DNA from 2 places in the Paenibacillus sp. WLX2291 genome. Region 2 is predicted to be linked to the other one. Evidence: a T-box and tRNA genes for the amino acid it is inferred to sense, from the RefSeq annotation. Region 2 holds a T-box; the other holds one or more tRNA genes.
The links. A T-box is a leader RNA that pairs with one kind of tRNA and senses whether it is charged. The one in region 2 lies ahead of tyrS (tyrosine--tRNA ligase), so its partner is inferred to be a tRNA-Tyr.

Region 1 (10,986 bases), 2.0 Mb from region 2:
ACGTGATTGATTTTGCCAAAGCTCTGGTGAATGTGAAACGCAATCTTCACTACTGTTCGGTCTGTGGTAATATTACCGATTCCGACCCTTGCCAGATTTGTCAGGACAAAACTCGTGATGCTTCGGTCATCTGTGTCGTGCAGGAGCCGAAGGATCTAGTGGCAATGGAACGAACAAGGGAATTTAGCGGCTATTATCATGTGCTGCATGGCGCGATTTCTCCGATCGAAGGTATCGGACCGGAAGAAATCAAATTAAAAGAACTGCTGAATCGCCTCAGTGATGAGCGCGTACAGGAGTTAATTCTGGCAACCAACCCGAATATTGAGGGCGAAGCAACCGCCATGTACATTTCCAGATTGGTCAAACCGTTTAACTTGAGAGTTACACGTATTGCCCACGGGCTGCCTGTCGGCGGCGATCTGGAATATGCGGACGAAGTTACCCTCTCCAAAGCATTGGAAGGTCGCCGCGAATTATAATGTTCGCTAAGCGCGAATTGTGATGTAATCTAAGCACGAACTACAATGTAATCTAAGGCAGTGACATATTACAGAACAGTTATAATCTAAGCTTCTTTTATAAAATAGTCTGCATGTAATCCGTGCAGACTATTTTTATTGCGGTTACGATCCCAATCTCGTATGAACTATAATACCAAACATCGCACCAACCCCCCCAGTAGACTTCACCAAGTAAGCGCAAATAAATTATGCTACACAGGAACCGCATCAGCCAATCCGCAAAACTATTACATTACAAAAGGCCCAACCACAAAATCGTAAAATGATCACTTTACCATAGAGATGCTTTAGAGATACTTTCACCATACATATTGTTCTAACTTGGCTCCAATTCTATAGATACATGTACAGAATCACAGAGAGCAATACAAGCGTGGAACTATAACAAGAATCCAACCCATAATACAGTCAGTCTTCTATAGGATTAGTATCATAACAGCAGAAACGATACATATAAAAGTTGTTGACTTGGCATTATTCTCCATGCTATATTTAGCAACGGTCGCTGCTAAAATGAGCAGTGAACGTTGTCGCCTTTTCATCTTCAATATAATCTTGAAAAAAGTGTTGACGACAAAAACGTTCCATGATATATTATAAAAGTTGTCACGAACGAGTGATAATGATGTAAGGAACATCATAGATTTCCAAGTTAATCACTTGAAACGAGAAAAACTCCTTAAAAAAGTGCTTGACGAAAGAAACAAAACGTGATAAGATATAAAAGTTGCTGCGAGAGACATCGCGGCACACGAAAGAGCTTGATCTTTGAAAACTGAACAACGAGTGAGTGAAGAACTTAGGTTCTTCAAACAATAGAGAACAGCAATGTTCTCGCCAGCAAGAAATGAGCAAGTCAAACACTTTTATGGAGAGTTTGATCCTGGCTCAGGACGAACGCTGGCGGCGTGCCTAATACATGCAAGTCGAGCGGAATCGATGAGAAGCTTGCTTCTTTGAGATTTAGCGGCGGACGGGTGAGTAACACGTAGGCAACCTGCCCTTTAGCCTGGGATAACTACCGGAAACGGTAGCTAATACCGGATACGTTCGATGTCCGCATGGACGACGAACGAAAGACGGAGCAATCTGTCACTGAAGGATGGGCCTGCGGCGCATTAGCTAGTTGGTGGGGTAACGGCTCACCAAGGCGACGATGCGTAGCCGACCTGAGAGGGTGATCGGCCACACTGGGACTGAGACACGGCCCAGACTCCTACGGGAGGCAGCAGTAGGGAATCTTCCGCAATGGGCGAAAGCCTGACGGAGCAACGCCGCGTGAGTGATGAAGGTTTTCGGATCGTAAAGCTCTGTTGCCAGGGAAGAACGTTTTCTAGAGTAACTGCTAGAGAAGTGACGGTACCTGAGAAGAAAGCCCCGGCTAACTACGTGCCAGCAGCCGCGGTAATACGTAGGGGGCAAGCGTTGTCCGGAATTATTGGGCGTAAAGCGCGCGCAGGCGGTCATGTAAGTCTGGTGTTTAATCCCGAAGCTCAACTTCGGGTCGCATCGGAAACTGGGTGACTTGAGTGCAGAAGAGGAGAGTGGAATTCCACGTGTAGCGGTGAAATGCGTAGAGATGTGGAGGAACACCAGTGGCGAAGGCGACTCTCTGGGCTGTAACTGACGCTGAGGCGCGAAAGCGTGGGGAGCAAACAGGATTAGATACCCTGGTAGTCCACGCCGTAAACGATGAATGCTAGGTGTTAGGGGTTTCGATACCCTTGGTGCCGAAGTTAACACATTAAGCATTCCGCCTGGGGAGTACGGTCGCAAGACTGAAACTCAAAGGAATTGACGGGGACCCGCACAAGCAGTGGAGTATGTGGTTTAATTCGAAGCAACGCGAAGAACCTTACCAGGTCTTGACATCGGAATGACCGGTACAGAGATGTACCTTTTCTTCGGAACATTCCAGACAGGTGGTGCATGGTTGTCGTCAGCTCGTGTCGTGAGATGTTGGGTTAAGTCCCGCAACGAGCGCAACCCTTATGCTTAGTTGCCAGCACATCATGGTGGGCACTCTAAGCAGACTGCCGGTGACAAACCGGAGGAAGGTGGGGATGACGTCAAATCATCATGCCCCTTATGACCTGGGCTACACACGTACTACAATGGCCGGTACAACGGGAGGCGAAGCCGCGAGGTGGAGCGAATCCTAAAAAGCCGGTCTCAGTTCGGATTGCAGGCTGCAACTCGCCTGCATGAAGTCGGAATTGCTAGTAATCGCGGATCAGCATGCCGCGGTGAATACGTTCCCGGGTCTTGTACACACCGCCCGTCACACCACGAGAGTTTGCAACACCCGAAGTCGGTGGGGTAACCGCAAGGAGCCAGCCGCCGAAGGTGGGGTAGATGATTGGGGTGAAGTCGTAACAAGGTAGCCGTATCGGAAGGTGCGGCTGGATCACCTCCTTTCTATGGAGAATCGTCTTCTGCAACGAAGACATTCAAATTGAAGTCGTTGAGCAATCGACGCGGGTCACAATTGTGATCGATACTCACTTCGTTGTTCAGTTTTGAGAGGTTAATCTCTCGATGTAGATCGCGTCATCGTTTGGTGGTGATGGCGGAGGGGTTCCACACGTACCCATCCCGAACACGACCGTTAAGCCCTCCAGCGCCGATGGTACTTGGACCGCAGGGTCCTGGGAGAGTAGGACGCTGCCAAGCGATGCATCTTCATCATTTTTATTGTGGGCCCTTAGCTCAGTTGGTTAGAGCGCACCTCTGATAAGGGTGAGGTCGGTGGTTCGAGTCCACCAGGGCCCACCATTTTTTATTTCATACCCGATATGGGGCCATAGCTCAGCTGGGAGAGCGCCTGCCTTGCAAGCAGGAGGTCAGCGGTTCGATCCCGCTTGGCTCCACCAATATTATTTTGACAAGTTGATCCTTGAAAACTGGATACCGAAACGAAACATCGCGTTTTAGAAGACTGTTCTTACTGAACACTGTGCAAACAGGATCGGTAACGAAGAGTAATGAATAGGTTCTTCTTTTGATAAGAAGACCACCAACTAGGTTAAGCTAGTAAGAGCACACGGTGGATGCCTAGGCGCTAGGAGCCGACGAAGGACGTGGCGAACAACGATAAGGCCTCGGGGAGCTGTAAGCAAGCTTTGATCCGGGGATGTCCGAATGGGGAAACCTCACTGGATTCATCTCCAGTGACTCACATCTGAATACATAGGATGTGCAGAGGCAGACGAGGGGAACTGAAACATCTAAGTACCCTCAGGAAGAGAAAACAAGAGTGATTCCGTCAGTAGCGGCGAGCGAACGCGGAACAGCCTAAACCAAGAAGCTTGCTTCTTGGGGTTGTGGGACGTCTCTTTGGAGTGACAAAGGAATATGGTAGATGAAGAGGTCTGGAACGGCCCGCCGTAGAAGGTGAAAGCCCTGTAGTTGAAAGTGTGTTCCCTCCGAGACGGATCCCGAGTAGTGCGGGGCACGTGAAACCCCGTATGAATCTGCCAGGACCATCTGGTAAGGCTAAATACTCCCTAGCGACCGATAGTGAAGCAGTACCGTGAGGGAAAGGTGAAAAGGACCCCGGAAGGGGAGTGAAATAGAACCTGAAACCGTGTGCTTACAACAAGTCAGAGCCCGTTTTAGGGGTGATGGCGTGCCTTTTGTAGAATGAACCGGCGAGTTACGTTCCCGTGCAAGGTTAAGGTGTGAGAAGCCGGAGCCGCAGCGAAAGCGAGTCTGAATAGGGCGACTGTAGTACGTGGACGTAGACCCGAAACCGGGTGATCTACCCCTGTCCAGGATGAAGGTACGGTAACACGTACTGGAGGTCCGAACCCACGCACGTTGAAAAGTGCGGGGATGAGGTGGGGGTAGCGGAGAAATTCCAATCGAACCCGGAGATAGCTGGTTCTCCCCGAAATAGCTTTAGGGCTAGCCTCGGAAGATGAGTCGCGGAGGTAGAGCACTGATTGGATGCGGGGCCCGCAAGGGTTACCAAGTTCAGTCAAACTCCGAATGCCGCAGACTTTATTCCGGGAGTCAGACAGTGGGTGCTAAGGTCCATTGTCGAAAGGGAAACAGCCCAGACCATCAGCTAAGGTCCCGAAGTGTGTGTTAAGTGGGAAAGGATGTGGAGTTGCCCAGACAACCAGGATGTTGGCTTAGAAGCAGCCACCATTGAAAGAGTGCGTAATAGCTCACTGGTCGAGTGTGACTCTGCGCCGAAAATGTAACGGGGCTAAACACACCACCGAAGCTATGGCTTGATACATTCGTATCAGGGGTAGGGGAGCGTTGAATGAGGATTGAAGGTGTACCGCAAGGAGCGCTGGACATCATTCAAGTGAGAATGCCGGTATGAGTAACGAAAAGATCAGTGAGAATCTGATCCGCCGAAAACCTAAGGGTTCCTGAGGAAGGCTCGTCCTCTCAGGGTAAGTCGGGACCTAAGGCGAGGCCGAAAGGCGTAGTCGACGGACAACAGGTTGAAATTCCTGTACCACCGAAAGCCGCTATGAGCAACGGGGTGACGCAGGAGGGTAGTGACGCAGGCTGATGGATGCCTGTCTAAGCAGTGAGACTTGTGTGTAGGTAAAATCCGCACACTCCAAGGTCAAGCTGTGATGGGGAGCGAAATATATAGTAGCGAAGGTCATGATCTCACACTGCCAAGAAAAGCCTCTAGCCAGGAAGCAGGTGCCCGTACCGCAAACCGACACAGGTAGGTGAGAAGAGAATTCTAAGGCGCGCGGAAGAACTCTCGTTAAGGAACTCGGCAAAATGACCCCGTAACTTCGGGAGAAGGGGTGCCCCGGTAGTGTGAATAGCACGAGGGGGCCGCAGTGAAAAGGCCCAAGCGACTGTTTAGCAAAAACACAGGTCTGTGCGAAGCCGCAAGGCGAAGTATACGGGCTGACGCCTGCCCGGTGCTGGAAGGTTAAGGGGAGTGGTTAGTCTTCGGGCGAAGCTATGAACCGAAGCCCCAGTAAACGGCGGCCGTAACTATAACGGTCCTAAGGTAGCGAAATTCCTTGTCAGGTAAATTCTGACCCGCACGAATGGCGTAACGATTTGGGCGCTGTCTCAACGAGAGATCCGGTGAAATTTTAATACCTGTGAAGATGCAGGTTACCCGCGACAAGACGGAAAGACCCCATGGAGCTTTACTGCAGCTTGATATTGAACTGGGGTGCGATTTGTACAGGATAGGTGGGAGCCTAGGAAGAGGGAGCGCAAGCTTCCTTGGAGGCGCCGTTGGGATACCACCCTGATCGCATCTGAGTTCTAACCTAGTACCGTGATCCGGTACGGGGACCGTGTCAGGTGGGCAGTTTGACTGGGGCGGTCGCCTCCTAAAATGTAACGGAGGCGCCCTAAGGTTCCCTCAGAATGGTTGGAAATCATTCGAAGAGTGCAAAGGCAAAAGGGAGCTTGACTGCGAGACCTACACGTCGAGCAGGGACGAAAGTCGGGCTTAGTGATCCGGTGGTACCGCATGGAAGGGCCATCGCTCAACGGATAAAAGCTACCCTGGGGATAACAGGCTTATCTCCCCCAAGAGTCCACATCGACGGGGAGGTTTGGCACCTCGATGTCGGCTCATCGCATCCTGGGGCTGAAGTAGGTCCCAAGGGTTGGGCTGTTCGCCCATTAAAGCGGTACGCGAGCTGGGTTCAGAACGTCGTGAGACAGTTCGGTCCCTATCTGTCGTGGGCGTAGGAAATTTGAGAGGAGCTGTCCTTAGTACGAGAGGACCGGGATGGACGCACCGCTGGTGTACCAGTTGTTCCGCCAGGAGCATCGCTGGGTAGCTACGTGCGGACGGGATAAGCGCTGAAAGCATCTAAGCGTGAAGCCCCCCTCAAGATGAGATTTCCCAAGTTTAGTAAGACCCCTTGAAGACGACGAGGTTGATAGGTTGGGGGTGGAAGTGCAGCAATGCATGGAGCTGACCAATACTAATCGGTCGAGGGCTTATCCAAGATTCTAGACACGCGATGAATCGTTTCGGATTCAGTTTTCAGGTGATTAACTTTGAAAATTTTCTTGGAGAGATACCCAAGTGGCTATAAGGGGACCCTCTGCTAAGGGGTTAGACTGCGTAAGCGGTGCGAGGGTTCGAATCCCTCTCTCTCCGCCACTAGAATTTTGAGTTTATTCAGAATTTTAGGGCAAATATTTGTTCTTTAATATCGTGGCGGTGTAGCTCAGCTGGCTAGAGCGTACGGTTCATACCCGTGAGGTCGGGGGTTCGATCCCCTCCGCCGCTACCATACATATCCTGGAGACTTAGCTCAGCTGGGAGAGCATCTGCCTTACAAGCAGAGGGTCGGGGGTTCGATCCCCTCAGTCTCCACCATAATGTGCCGGTGTAGCTCAGTTGGTAGAGCAACTGACTTGTAATCAGTAGGTCGGGGGTTCAAATCCTCTCGCCGGCACCATTTTTTTCTCTGGAACCGTGGTGTAGGGGTTAACATGCCTGCCTGTCACGCAGGAGATCGCGGGTTCAAATCCCGTCGGTTCCGCCATTTTTGATTTAGTACGATGAAATGGCTATACAGTATATTAACTTAATATACAGTATGGCTCGGTAGCTCAGTCGGTAGAGCAGAGGACTGAAAATCCTCGTGTCGGCGGTTCGATTCCGTCCCGAGCCATCTTTTATTGTGGAGGCTTAGCGAAGTGGCCAAACGCAGCAGACTGTAAATCTGTTCTCTCCGAGTTCGGTGGTTCGAATCCATCAGCCTCCACCAGTTTTTTTATAAGAGCCATTAGCTCAGTTGGTAGAGCACCTGACTTTTAATCAGGGTGTCGAAGGTTCGAGTCCTTCATGGCTCATCTAAAAGAAAGCATCTTACCTTGTTGGTAGGATGCTTTTTTGTTTTTATATTATTTTTTATGTTATAGGTTTGTATTATAGATATTAGATAACAAGATAAGTTGTTCTATGCGTATCGCAATAAGATGATATGTAGCCAGAGAATTATTTTATCCAATGGTAAAGATGATTGTTAGAATGGAACTTTGGTTTCTGTATTTTTACCTATTATAATGTAGAAAACTATCAATTTTGATATGAAATGAATTCTGATGAGTTGTGATTGCTGTTTACATGATCTGCATATGAGAAGATGAGGATGAGATAAAGCAACAAGTTACAATGATAGAATCACAGAATGCTAGAATCAAGGATAGAACTACAGATGATGAAACTACAACAAGTGGAATTACAAATAAAATTACAGATAGAACTATAAATTGTTTGAGATTATTGAAATAAGATGGCTAAAAATATAAAGCGAGTCGTGGAATTTGCGGATAGAAGGGAATTTACGTTATGGATGTAAATGAACTACGGCAACGGATTGAGCAGATTACTGGGTTGCGTATTGGAGAGCACCGTTTTAATGAAAGAGAGTGGGATAAGAGGGAGCGTTCTTTTGTAGGGATTGATATGGAACAAACTGAGTTACCATTGATGATTCCAGTGTTGCGTCAGGCTGGTGAAGTAGTTGTATGGGAAGTAGTAACAGATCATCATAGTGCTGTAGCAGATGATGCGGGTTCAGAAGGTATTGTAGTAAGTACAGATACTGCTAACATGAATGCTTCGGACGAAATAAAGCGTATTTACCAGCTGCTTGAGCTTTTGTTGCCTTCAGTAATGGGGTTGCAGCCGATGGCGTTATCTCCTGTTGTGCAGGGGAAGGATCAATCAACAGGCGCGTGAATTGGGACAGTGGTTGGTGAGGCAACTTAGTTTGCGTAATTCGTCGATGGAGATTCCAGATGAATATGTGATCAAGGAACGGCTGAATTCTGTTATGGTTCCTTTTCTGTTGCTTGCCGAGAGTTTGCAGATAGGCACGTTGAATGTTAAGCAATTGGAGAAGCTAGTATCCAGTTATTTTGATCGGGATATGCTATTGATTCCATTGCAAGATAATGAGTGGTTGGTGCTGGCAAAGCATGAATTGATAGAGGATGAAGAAGATGGACGTGATATTGGAGACGAAAATGAGGATACAGAGGAAGATTTGCTGACTGCATTTGCGCTTGGATTGTATGAGTTGGTAGCGAGCGAATGGGTTGGAAGTTTTCATATTAGCGTGACGCTGCCACTAAATCCGCTTCATGGATTGGCGCAGACGGTGGCACAGCTTCGAGAGGCGATTCATCTCGGAAGATTGTTTCAGGTAACTGAGCATATTCATTTGCCAGGGGAGTTACGGTTGGAGAGTCTGCTGTATCGTATTCCAGAAGAAGAACGGCAGCGGTTTGTGGAATCAGCAGATCACCACTCGCATTTGTTTGGTGATGAGGAGACAGTAACGACACTAGAGACATTTTTCAAAATGGATTGCAATGTGAGTGAGACTGCCAAGCAATTGTATATTCATCGGAATACGTTATTGTATCGACTGGACAAGATCAAACAGGATACGCAGCTGGATGTACGGCGTTTTGAAGATGCGGTATTGATGCGGTTGACACTGCTATTGTATAAAGTGACAAAAAGCTGAAATGTTTTTTGTAGGTTTTGTCGATAGAGCTGGCGAGCAGATTAGGGTAAGATAGAAGCAGATAAAGTAACCGGTTTCAAAATAACGTTCAATAAGTCATTTTGTGGGAACCTTCTTGTTAAGTTGTTGCAGACAGACGTCATCACAACAAATTGTGATCTGAATGTATAGAGACAACGTAGAAGGCAAACTTATATAGTTGATTCCACGAAATTAGTAAACCGGGATATCTTTGCTGCTTTTATCTTCATTTGATAGTCGCTCCCATTTGTTGTCGACTTCCTTATACATAATAGACAATAAAGCTGTGAGCGGAATGAATAACAGTACTGTAAAAAGACCACATTATATTTTGGGAGGTTTTTTATTATGGCAGGTGTACGCTTAGAGCATATTTTCAAAAAGTATCCGGGTTCCGATAAAGCAACAGTAGTTGATGTCAATCTGGACATTAAAGATAAAGAGTTTTTGGTACTGGTTGGTCCTTCCGGTTGTGGTAAATCGACAACACTGCGTATGATCGCAGGTTTGGAAGAAATCTCCGAAGGTAAACTGTACATTGGCGATCGCGTCGTGAATGATGTAGCTCCAAAAGACCGCGATATCGCGATGGTATTCCAATCTTACGCTTTGTATCCACATATGGATGTATACTCCAATATGGCGTTTGGTCTGAAACTGCGTAAGGTGAAAAAAGACGAAATCGAAAAACGCGTGCGTGAAGCTGCGAAAATTCTGGATATTGAGCATTTGCTGGATCGTAAGCCAAAAGCGCTGTCCGGTGGTCAACGTCAGCGTGTCGCGCTCGGTCGTGCGATCGTCCGTGATCCACAAGTCTTCCTGATGGATGAGCCGCTGTCCAACTTGGATGCGAAACTGCGTGGTCAGATGCGTGCGGAAATCACAAAACTGGCAAAACGTCTGCAAACGACTGTTATCTACGTAACGCATGATCAGATCGAAGCAATGACGATGGGTGATCGTATCGTTGTTATGAAAGATGGTATCATTCAACAGGCTGCTTCTCCGGAAGAACTGTACAACCATCCTCGTAACATGTTCGTAGCGGGCTTTATTGGTTCCCCGACTATGAACTTTATCCGTGGTACACTGTCTGAGAAAAATGGTGGTACCGTATTCTCTGCTGCTGGTCTGGAACTGAATCTTCCGGGCGGTAAAGCACAAGTACTGAAAGATCAAGGGTATACAGGCAAAGAAGTAATTCTGGGTGTTCGTCCAGAAGATATTCACGAAGAGCCAGTATTCCTGGAAGCTTCGCCGAACAGTGTATTCACTGCAAAAGTTGACGTTTCCGAGAACCTGGGTCACGAAACGTTACTGTACCTGAGCGGTATTAGCTCTGACACCGTTATTGCTCGTGTTGATGGTCGTTCCACTACACGCGATAATGCTACAGTAACTATGGCAATCGATATGAACAAAGTACACATCTTCGATCCAGCTTCTGAAGATAACCTGTTCTACAGTGAGCCTGCAACTGTATAATATGTGCGATTTGCCGAATGGGTGAATCCTCATCATAGTAAGTAAAAAAAGACTGCCGAACCGATCAGGTTCTGGCAGTCTTTTTGGTATGGAGTAAGGTGAGCTGGTATGGAGTAAGGTGAGCTGGTATGGAGTAAGGTGAGCTGGTATGGAGTAAGGTGAGCTGGTATGGAGTAAGGTGAGCTGGTATGGAGTAAGGTGAGCTGGTATGGAGTAAGGTGAGCTGGTATGGAGTAAGGTGAGTAAGGTGAGCTGGTATGGAGTAAGGTGAGCTGGTATGGAGTAAGCGGTGTGCGGTTGCTTACTGCATTAGTGACATATGTGGATTTATGATTAGTATGGGGTATTCTGTTGCCATAATGAACAATATGATGTCATTCAGCGTCCGAAATCCGGCACTCTGATTGATTTCGTTGCCATTTTCCATTACCATGGGTACATTGGCATCAATATGTACA
Region 2 (10,986 bases):
AATATTTCATCGGTCTGAAAAAGCGCCCAACTGCTATTTTTGCTGCTACTGACGAAATGGCAATCGGCGCAATTCATAGCATTCAAGACGAAGGTCTGAAAGTGCCGGATGATTTCTCCGTCATTTCCGTTGATAACATCCGTCTAGCATCCATGGTACGTCCGCAACTGACTACCGTTGCACAACCGATGTATGATCTTGGTGCTGTCGCAATGCGTTTGCTGACCAAATTGATGAAAAAAGAAAACGTAGATAACTCCCGTGTCATTTTGCCGCATGAAACGATTTTGCGTTTGTCTGTGAACCAACCAAACGGCTAATATACAGTTGCTTTCTGCGAGAGCGGTATTTGCCAAGCAGAAAGATGAAATTCTGGTATTTGCAACAACAAGAACCGAATAGGTGAGGAAGATGTAATTTCAGCTGGAGCACGCTGCTCGTTGGATTAACAACCACATCTTCCGAGCGATTTTGTATAAAAAAGAGCAGGTATCCTTTAGGATATCTGCTCTTTTTGCGCCCACCATCACAACGCGCCCACCATCACAACGCGCCCACCATCACAACGCGCCCACCATCACAACGCGCCCACCATCACAACGCGCCCACCATCACAACGCGCCCACCATCACAACGCGCCCACCATCACAACGCGCCCACCACCACACACAAAACACCCCCGCAACTTGATTGCTCAGGTTGCGAGGGTGTTTTTAACTTTAAACTAAATGAGCAAACTGCGCTACATTATACTTACTGCTTAATCTGAACCGGCGACGACGGGTTGGACGCCAGATCGCCATTGACGGCGACGACGTAGAACCAGCCGCTTACCTTGGTTCCGATATTGTACTGATACGAGGTGTCCGGTACATTGCCGACTAGACTGTACGGACCACCACTATTGTGGCTGAAATAGATCCGATACCCGGTCGTTGTTTGTGATGGAGCAGACCAGCTCACATTGGCTGCGCCACCATCGGCAGGCTGGACGCTCACGCCGGATGGTGTACCCGGTGCGCCAGTTCCCCCATCGTCATTGTTTGTATCGGAGCCAGAGCCTAGTTCGCTGCCACCCGGAACGCCTTGTTCATTTTCTGGAATGATCGGGTCTGGAATGGCGCTATAACCAGCGGCTTCGCTTGGTGCGGATTCGTGTCCGCCTACGTCGACTGCCGTCACATAGAACGACGTATCACCGTTGCCAGAAACGCTAGAGCTGAAGCTTCCCGTACCAAGTTGACCGGATTTCTGATATTGATACGATCCGTCGCCGCTAGAACGGTATAGACGGTAGCCGACGACATCGTTTGAACCACTTCCGTTAAAGGTAATATTCGCACTGCCACCATTGACCGACAAGCGTACATTACTTGGCGAAGATGGTGCATTGCCGTCATCTCGCCTTGGATCGACTTGTGTTGGTGCATCGGCACCAGCATCTTCCGGCAGGTAATGACTGAGCGAGTACTTCGTTCCGCTCATTTTGGACAGTGCATTTTGTAGGTCTTTGATCAGCTGAGAAATTGGCATTTCCCGCTTCACTACCGTACGCTGACTTACCATATCGTTTGGTGTGCTGTCCTGCGGAATATAATTGACTCCGTTGTAGGTGATGTATTTGGCATACGATACGCCATCATCGAAGTCTTTTGGTACATATTTGCTATTGAACAAATCGGTAACCAGCTTGCCAGAAGCGCGTGTCGCACTCGTTGGAAGCTTCCCGCTATAACCTGATACCGTCTGACTAACAATACCGTCCGGTCTGCTGAACGAATCGGTCTTGAACAGCTTCGGCTCGCGGTCAGTTACTTTGTTCATAATGGTTGCCCAGATCGTACGCGCGCGCTTTTTGCCGTCTTCGGACAGGGTATTAACCGGTTCGCGGTAACCTGCCCAGACGCCCAACGTCACATCCGGGGTGAAGCCCATAAACCAGACATCTGCATAATTTTGCGTGGTGCCTGTTTTGCCGGCGATTGGAATCTTGCCGTATTTGTTAAATAGACTTTGCAGCGAGCGTCCTGTACCATCCGAAGCGGAGATAACGGTACGTAGCATATCCGTCATCAGAAAAGCTGTTTGCTGCGAATAGACGCGCTGTGGATTGGCTTCGTGTTGATATACGGTTTTGCCATAAGGGTCAACGATTTTGGTGATCATATACGCATCGTTGAATACACCTTTGTTCGGAATAGAACCGTACGCGTTCGTTAATTCCTCTACTGTAACCCCGTATTTCAGACCGCCGAGTACACCGGTTTGAGCCGAGTAGTCTGCATCTTGAATCGTAGTAATACCGAGCTTTTTGGCAAATGCCCATGCTTTGTCGATACCAACTTTGTTGATAAAGATCTTCAGTGCTGGCAGATTCAGCGATTCATTGAGCGCTGTCCGTGCTGTCACTAGACCTTGATAACGTCCATTGGCATTGCCCGGAATATGGAAGCCTTTGCTGCCGTCTTTTAAAATAATTGGTGCATCATCCAGCACACTAGCTGGTTGAACGACACCGCTATCCAGTCCAGGCAGATAAGCGGCAATCGGCTTCATCGCCGAACCCGGTTGACGAGTCATCTGGGTTGCATAGTTCATCTGTTCTTCTTGGAAGCTACGTCCTTCGATCATACCAAGGATTGCCCCAGTTTTGTGATTGATCATCATAGCTGCGGTTTGTTCCTTGCCTTTGGTGGAGCTATCTGGTGAGAAGTTGCTGCTATCTTCGGCAACTTCATGCATCGTATTGTAGATCGTTTTGTTGATGGTCGTGTATACACGGTATCCGCCGGTCAACAGCTTTTGCCGTGATTCTTCGAATAACGTATTGTATTCCTCCGTTGATAGCTTGGATGTGTCCAGATCTGGATTTTCCATTTTCATTACAACCTGTGCACCCTGACGTTCTACTTCCATCATCAGATATGGATAGGTAGAATACGCTTTGGCGGTCGGCTTGGCAAGTGCGCCTTTGATATCAAATGCCAGTGCTTCGGTATACTGGCTGTTCGTAATCTTGCCAAGATCTTTCATTCGTTTTAGTACTAGTTGTTGGCGCTGTACAGCGCGGTTGAAGCCTTCTTCATTGAATTTGCCGCCGCTGCTGAATGCCGAGTAGGCACTTGGCAGTTGGGGCAAACCGGCGATATACGCAGATTCGGCAATATTCAGATCCAGCGGATCGTTTACCCCGAAGATGCCCTTGGCGGCTGCTTTGATTCCAAAAATATTGTAGCCATTTGAGCCTTTACCAAATGGCATTTTGTTCAAATAAGCGGTCAATATTTCGTTTTTGGTGAGAAAGCGTTCAATTCGCATCGACAGCAACATTTCCTTGATTTTGCGGTCATTCGTTTTGTCCGCACTCAAAAATACCCGTCTTGCCAACTGCTGGGTGAGTGTACTGCCGCCGGTCTGAACCGATTCATTCAGCACTTTTTGTTTGACGGCACGTAGTGTACCGCTCATATCCACACCCATATGTTCGTAGAAACGGTTATCTTCTATGGATATAATGGCATCAATAACGGTTTTTGGAATCTGATCATACGTGACCAGACGCCGATCTTCTTCGGTGCGCAACTGTCCTATCGGAGAAGCATCACTAAAGTAAGCGAATCCGGTAACGGCATTCTCATCAATCGCCTTCACAATTTGCTCTCGTGAACGCACCGGTTCGTCTTTTACAATGGAAGAGACGTAGCCCAGCATAAGTCCCCCACCAAACAGGCAAACCGTGATGCCGAAGATCATCATCCATTTAAAGGATAACCAGATCTTGCGTCCCCAGGAACGGCCGCCGGAAGGCTTGGCAGGTTTTTTAGTCGGACGATTGTCCTTCTTTTCAGCCATGATATTTCCCCCTTTTACCAGCCACTATTATAGCACAAAATACGAGTCAGCAATCAGTTTCTTCCGACCGATAAATGGCGATAGGCAATTAGTCCGTCTCCTTTGCATTGACTTGCTGACATGGATATGATATAAAAAGGAATATCTTTTTCAGTACAGCATAATATAACAAAAGCTTGGAAAGACGCGCAGTAGAAGCGGAGAGAACCCTTGCAGAGAGCCGGTGGTTGGTGCAAACCGGTAGTGGTCTTCCTTTGAATTACACGTCTGGAGCTGTTCGGTACTCCCAGTGAACTGCATCCTTTGCCATCTTGGCGGAGAATACAGTGATCACAGAGCAAGCCGAGCCGGAATATCCATTCCGTTATGGTAATGAAGTGAGAATGGTGACATATACTGCTATGCAGAATATGATGACGATTCTAATTAGGGTGGTAACGCGAGACCTGGCTCGTCCCTTTGTTGGGGCGACAGGTCTTTTTTGTATGTCGTGATCCACAAAGGGAGAGGCGAACCGCCGGCAGACAGGTTCAATTTATAGCACAGAGAGGATTTTTATAATGGCAAAATGGGAAGAATTAACTCCGGAACAACAGGCGGAAGTCAATCGCCAGCTAGAAGTTATCAAACGCGGTACCGTAGAGATCATACCGGAAGACGGACTGCGCAACAAAATTATCAAATCATTACTGACCAATACACCGCTCAAAATTAAACTCGGTCTTGACCCGTCCGCGCCAGACATCCATGTCGGTCATACCGTTGTTCTGCAAAAGCTGCGCCAGTTTCAAGAGCTTGGTCATGTGGTGCAATTGCTGATCGGTGACTTTACCGGACGTATCGGTGATCCAACCGGTAAATCGGAAACTCGTAAGCAGCTGACCGAAGAGCAGGTCAAAGCCAATGCTGAGACGTACCAGAAACAAATTAGCAAAATTCTAGACCCTGACAAAACGACCGTATACTTCAACTCCGAATGGCTCAGCCCGATGAACTTTGCCGAAGTGGTTAATCTGGCTGCCAAAGTAACGGTAGCGCGCATTATGGAGCGTGATGACTTTACCAAGCGTTTCCAGAATGGATTGCCTATTAGCATTCATGAATTTTTCTACCCATTAATGCAAGGTATGGATTCGGTTGCGCTGGAAAGTGATATTGAGCTGGGGGGTACGGATCAGACGTTTAACGTACTGATGGGTCGTACGCTGCAAAAGGAATACGGCAAAGAGCAGCAGATCGTTATCACTCTGCCACTGCTGGAAGGTCTGGATGGCGTTCAGAAAATGAGTAAAAGTCTGGGCAACTACATCGGAATCGACGAAGCTGCCAACGAAATCTACGGCAAAGCGATGAGCATTCCAGATGAGCTGATGGCGAAGTACTACGAGCTGGCAACCGACATTAGCAATGAACAACTCGACACACTGAAAAAAGGTCTTGTGGACGGTAGCGTGCATCCGCGCGATGCCAAAATGAATTTGGCGTACACGTTTGTACGTATGTATCATGATGAAGCAGCAGCAGAAGCGGCAAAAAATCATTTTATTACCGTTTTCCAACAGCGTGCTTTGCCGGATGATATTCAGGAAGCGACGATTGAAGCCGCTCAACTGACAGATGGTACCATTGGCTTGATCGATCTGATCAGTCACCTCGGCTTTGCTGCTTCCAAAAGCGATGCACGTCGCAGCATTCAGCAAGGTGCTGTGAAGATCAATGAAGAAAAAGTGGACGATGTGAATGCGCAGATTACACCGGCTGAAGGGGATATCGTACAAGTCGGCAAACGCAAATTTGCCAAACTGACATTGTCCTAACAGCTACCTTTGAACGAAGCGTCTCCTAATTCAGGAGGCGCTTTTTACTGTGTATTGCTTCCTGTAAGAATGAAATAAAAAGAAATAATAAAATATTCATTACTGCTCAGATTGGCGAAATGCAGACAGACACGCAATCAGCATTGCATGGTGTCGAAGAAGGCAACCGAGAGGTGGATGCTGGACTGGTTATTTTAGATGAGATCAAGCAGCGTTTTGCTACGATTCGCGCTGATATTAGCCGGGTTGCGGATGAGGTGCAGGAGGTATCTTCGGCTTCACAGCAAATGTCTGCTGGTTCAGAGCAGATCAGTGCATCGCTCGGACAACTTGCCGATATTGCTCGTTCCACTACTACCTATGCGGACACAGCGTTAACCAATTCGCAAAATCAACTACAATCGCTGGATAGCCTGAATGCTAATACCGATGATCTTGCAGACGTTAGTGTGAAGCTGAACGGCATCATTAGCCAATTCCGTACAATGTAAACAAGCTAGGTACAGGAGTATAAACCAGTTCAACTATAGCAGTAGAAATAAGTCTAAATACAGAAGCAGAAATATGTTCAGGTATGACAGCATACGCAACTGTAGGCAGATGAGTAGATGGTAGCGGCGAGTATATTACTGGGTCGCTATACGCAATGATGTATCGACAAACAATCATATCGTATACACAAGCAGGCAGACTTTTTCTCTCCTAATAGAAGAAAGAGTCTGCCTGCTTTTGGTTATACCGAATGTATTACGAATGCCGCTATATACGAATTGATCATCTTTTCCATCCAAAGTCCTACTTTATTAGACATGAAATGACAGAAAGTTCCGTGAAAACCTACACAAATTAGGAGTTCCGACCGATATATATAGATTGTGATGTGCATTTGACTCACTACATATGGTATAGAGGAGACCCGATTATTTTGCGACGATTACAGTTTAGAAGTATTCAAGCCCGCACATTAAGCACATTGTTGCCTATTGTGTTGATTGTTGTTGTGCTGATTAGCCTGCTGGCATATCAGTTCGCCAAACAGAAATTGAACGAAGAGATGGGACATACTGCCAATAGTACATTGAATGGAGTTAGCTCGAACATTACCGAGCAGGTTTCGCGTAACTCACTCGTTGCTTCCTCGCTGGCGGATGCAGCTGGTCAGATTGCCAAAGGCATGACGATGGATGAATATGCTGCTTTGACTGAGCGGTGGACGATGCTAAACAAGCTTACTCATGGCACGGGGCTATTTTTCGCATCTGATGCGTTTGACGATGGTAAGACGTATCATTCTGTATATGCATCGCGTAATGGTGACAATATTACAGCGAGTTTTGATTATGATGATGCTTCTTATGATTATTTGAATAAACCATGGTATACTGGCACACTGAATAACTGGGACAAAATTTACTATACTGAGCCTGAGCTGGATCAAGAGAGCAAGATCAAGATGATCACCGCTGGCAAAACGATTCGCAATAGTGACGGTCAGGCGATCGGTGTAGCGACTGCTGATTTTAGCATTAGCAGTATTCAGGATTACGTGAACAACATGGATATCGGCGAAGTGGGACATACGTTACTGCTGGATCGTACAGGTCATGTACTCGCTAGCAGTCAGCAGGGTATCACTGCGGATCAAGCGATTGAAGGTGTCGACAATGATAACAAAGGTTCACTATCTACGGTCATGCAGCAGCAGAATGGTCATGTACCGCTGGTGCTCGGTGGAGGACATTATACGTTATACTTCCAGACATTGAGCGATACAGGCTGGAAAACAGGAATTATTTTGTCGGAATCGGAAATTCAGGAACCGGCAAAAGAAATGCTGAATACGTTGCTGATTATTGGTGGTATTAGCTTGATCGTACTAGCAGCTGCTATTTTGTGGAACAATCTCGGTATGACGCGCGAGATCAAAAAGGTTGTTCATATGAGCCGCCGTATGGCAGCAGGAGATTACTCTGATCGTTTGCAAGTACAGCGACGTGATGAATTTGGTCAGATGGCAACTGAGTTTAATCGTATTCTGGATTCCACATCATCCATCTTGCGTCATCTGAATGATCAATCGGTAGCGATTCAGGCAACCGCAGCAGGTGTAGCGGAAGAATCCAGACGTAATGCGATCGTAGCACGTAACAATGTAGAAGAACTGGAGCAAATGGAACATGGCTCCGCTACCCAGTTGCAAGCGACTGACGAAAGTACAACAGCGATGGAAGAAATGGCGGTTGGCGTTCAACGAATCGCCGAATCCATTCAGGAAGTAGCCGATGCTGCTCAGCAAATGGAACAGAAAACACAGACTGGTAATGAGCAGCTGCATAAGGCTGTCCGTCAGATTGATTCCGCCAAGCTCGTAATGGACGAAGGTGGCAAAATGGCGCGTTCCCTGCATGAACGTGCGCAACAGATCAACGGTATTATCGATGTTATTCAAGGCATTAACAAGCAGACTACGTTATTGGCACTGAATGCTTCGATTGAAGCAGCACGAGCAGGAGAAGCGGGACGTGGCTTTGGCGTTGTTGCTGCTGAGATTAGTAACTTGTCGACTAGCGTGGCAGAATCAACGCGTATGATCACAACACAAATTACCGCTATGCAGGAAGAAACAGCAATCGTACTCGCAGGCATGGAGAATGGAGCCAGTCGCGTAACGAAAGGGATGGCTTCATTGGAAGAAACGAGCCTTCTGTTTAACGATATTAAGAGCGATGTAGAGCAGATGTCGACCGAAATTCAAGAAGTATCGTCCGCTTCGGAGCAAATGTCTGCCGGAGCAGAGGAAGTTACAGCTTCGCTGGAGAATCTGGCGGACATCGCCCGCAGTACTGCGCAAAAAGCAGGTACAGCTACAACACGTTCAAGCGAACAATTGGAATCCTTGGATCGTCTGGAATCGTCTGCGCAATCACTGCATACGGTAGCCGATTCACTGAATGAACTGATTGCCCGTTTCCAAACTGAAGTTACACCGGAAGTAGTCGCAGTTGAACAATCAACAGAAATGAATCCTGATGGACATCACGAGCATCTGGATACTGAAGATACTGATGGAACGACTACCAAACCCAACGATTCATTAACCTCGGATTCAACTGATTCAACAAAGCTTATTTCATAAACAATATAACTATACGTAAAAAGTGAAAAGTAAAAAAAAAATGAACAACAAACAAAACACTGCTATACATCTAACTATGTATAGCAGTGTTTTTGTATTATTTGTACGTGTACGTGCACATACATGTGTAACGCCATATGTGTAAAAAATATATAAAAAAACCGCTGGAAGGAATCCAGCGGTTTGATATTCGTTAAGATTAACGGTTGTACCACTCAACGATTTGTCTTTCGTCGATGTCTTGAGTCAGCTCAGCGCGCTCAGGCAGACGAACATATTTACCTTCAACTGCTGCTTCGTTGTATTCAACGTAAGCTACCAGATGATTACGGTTTTCCAGAGCTTCTTTAACAGAGCTCAGGCCACGGCTTCTTTCACGAAGACCGATAACATCGCCTGGTTTTACAGCGTAAGAAGCGATGTCGACTTTTTTACCGTTTACTGTAACGTGACCGTGGGAAACCAGTTGACGTGCACCTGGACGGCTGTTAGCAAAACCGATGCGGTAAACGAGGTTGTCCAGACGGCTTTCCAGCAGGAACAGGAAGTTCTCACCAGCGATACCCGGCAGTTTTTGTGCTTTGTTGAACAGGGTTGCGAATTGTTTTTCACCCAGACCGTACATGAAACGCAGTTTTTGTTTTTCTTGCAACTGCATACCGTAGTTGCTCATTTTTCTGCGTTGGTTAGGACCGTGTTGTCCCGGTGGGAAAGGGCGTTTCAATTCTTTACCAGTGCCGCTCAGGGAAATACCTACGCGACGGCTTAATTTAAATTTAGGACCAGTGTAACGTGCCATTTATAGCAAGCTCCTTTGAATTCAATATAGTTTTGGTTAATATCGGGGCTTTGGGTCTTTGATTCATGTTGCCGCGTTTTGTTTGTCGTGGGGCCGGATAGAAATGCCTCACTACTGATCGAAGAGTTCAGCCGCTGTCCAATCAGCAACAAAACGCGTGAGGGTGAAACAACGTTACGCCCAAATCAGAATCTATCCATTCTTCATCAAGGATAAATTATATCGTATCCAAAACAGCAAAGTCAATGATTTTGGTTAATTATTTATTGATATTTTGCGCGTTGCTGCCGATATAAATGATAAAGTTGCTTATGTATATAACAAAACCCTGTTATGATTGTAAAACGAGCGAATACTGTGCCGATCCGAACGGTCTGCATAATAGGAGAGAATAGGCAATGGAGCAGCACCGTGCTGCCATCAAGGGTAGAAATTGGGGAGGCTTTTATGTCAAACAATTCGTGGAACTCGCCTGCGCAAAACTGGCGTACTGAAGATAAATTAACCTCTTATCCGGTAGTGCCAATCGCGGACGAGTCGTTCTGGCTGCAAAAAGTCGATATTACAGCCTCCGATTTCCCGCATATTGAACCGCTGCTGGAGGAAGGGCTAACAGACTGGCTCCAGCAAAATCGTGTACTGCCGCAAGTCGGTAAAGCACGCTGGTTCTTGCTAAATCATGAGCGCAGAATGATCGTCGCAGCCGCCGATCTGGAAGAGCCTTTGCGTGCGGTTGTGCAGCATACGGCAGCTCAGGCGCTGCTCAATCATGCGCCATTTAGTGAACGGATCAAGTACGAAAGCAAGCATACACTTGCTGATTCGGTTGTAACCGTAGCACCGCTATACACGCGCAATCATCAGGAATGTTTTGCACTGCTTGGTTGTATCAGTCCGCCGTCGCATCCATTGACGACTGGCGAGATGCAAATGCTGAGTATGTTTTATACATCGTTATTTTATAAACGATTTGAATATACGTATGTAGCGGATATGTTGTATTCCGCAACTGTGGTGGAGCGTGAAGCTCAGCGTCGTTCCGTGTTATTTCAAGTGATTCAGCGTATGTATGACAAGTTCGACATTCAAGAGCTGATTAGTGAGCTATTCGATATTGTGGATCATATGTATCCACAAGTGCGCTTTGAACTGCTGGTTGCTCAGGATAGCGAGAACAGTAATCCGCGTGTGCGATTGCTACAATTGCAAAATCCACAGGAAGATATGTGCGTACGCGCATTTACGACCGGCGAAGTGGCGATTGAGGTACATGCACAAGCGGAAGGTACGTCTGACCAGATGGAAACGGCGATCCCGCTGATGGGCAAACAGGGCGTATATGGCGTATTCCATTTGCTATCCGAAGTGCCACTCGAAGAGGA

Region 1: it encodes a tRNA-Tyr, which carries the amino acid that the T-box ahead of tyrS (tyrosine--tRNA ligase) is inferred to sense. The anticodon was not compared.

What each region holds. Positions count from the first base shown of each region.
Region 1 is NZ_CP176755.1:128,263-139,248, forward strand. It holds gene recR (recombination mediator RecR) at 1-482, shown strand, start outside; rRNA gene ACDE64_RS00525 (16S ribosomal RNA) at 1,390-2,942, shown strand; rRNA gene rrf (5S ribosomal RNA) at 3,081-3,197, shown strand; tRNA gene ACDE64_RS00535 (tRNA-Ile) at 3,223-3,299, shown strand; tRNA gene ACDE64_RS00540 (tRNA-Ala) at 3,322-3,397, shown strand; rRNA gene ACDE64_RS00545 (23S ribosomal RNA) at 3,548-6,481, shown strand; tRNA gene ACDE64_RS00550 (tRNA-Ser) at 6,548-6,639, shown strand; tRNA gene ACDE64_RS00555 (tRNA-Met) at 6,696-6,772, shown strand; tRNA gene ACDE64_RS00560 (tRNA-Val) at 6,783-6,858, shown strand; tRNA gene ACDE64_RS00565 (tRNA-Thr) at 6,865-6,940, shown strand; tRNA gene ACDE64_RS00570 (tRNA-Asp) at 6,952-7,027, shown strand; tRNA gene ACDE64_RS00575 (tRNA-Phe) at 7,084-7,156, shown strand; tRNA gene ACDE64_RS00580 (tRNA-Tyr) at 7,168-7,252, shown strand; tRNA gene ACDE64_RS00585 (tRNA-Lys) at 7,265-7,337, shown strand; gene ACDE64_RS00590 (hypothetical protein) at 7,837-8,229, shown strand; gene ACDE64_RS00595 (PucR family transcriptional regulator) at 8,246-9,022, shown strand; gene ACDE64_RS00600 (ABC transporter ATP-binding protein) at 9,392-10,528, shown strand.
Region 2 is NZ_CP176755.1:3,699,746-3,710,731, reverse strand. It holds gene ccpA (catabolite control protein A) at 1-320, shown strand, start outside; gene ACDE64_RS15835 (transglycosylase domain-containing protein) at 754-3,852, opposite strand; T-box leader at 4,021-4,314, shown strand; gene tyrS (tyrosine--tRNA ligase) at 4,413-5,669, shown strand; gene ACDE64_RS15825 (methyl-accepting chemotaxis protein) at 5,717-6,160, shown strand; gene ACDE64_RS15820 (methyl-accepting chemotaxis protein) at 6,595-8,805, shown strand; gene rpsD (30S ribosomal protein S4) at 9,005-9,604, opposite strand; gene ACDE64_RS15810 (sensor domain-containing diguanylate cyclase) at 10,052-10,986, shown strand, end outside.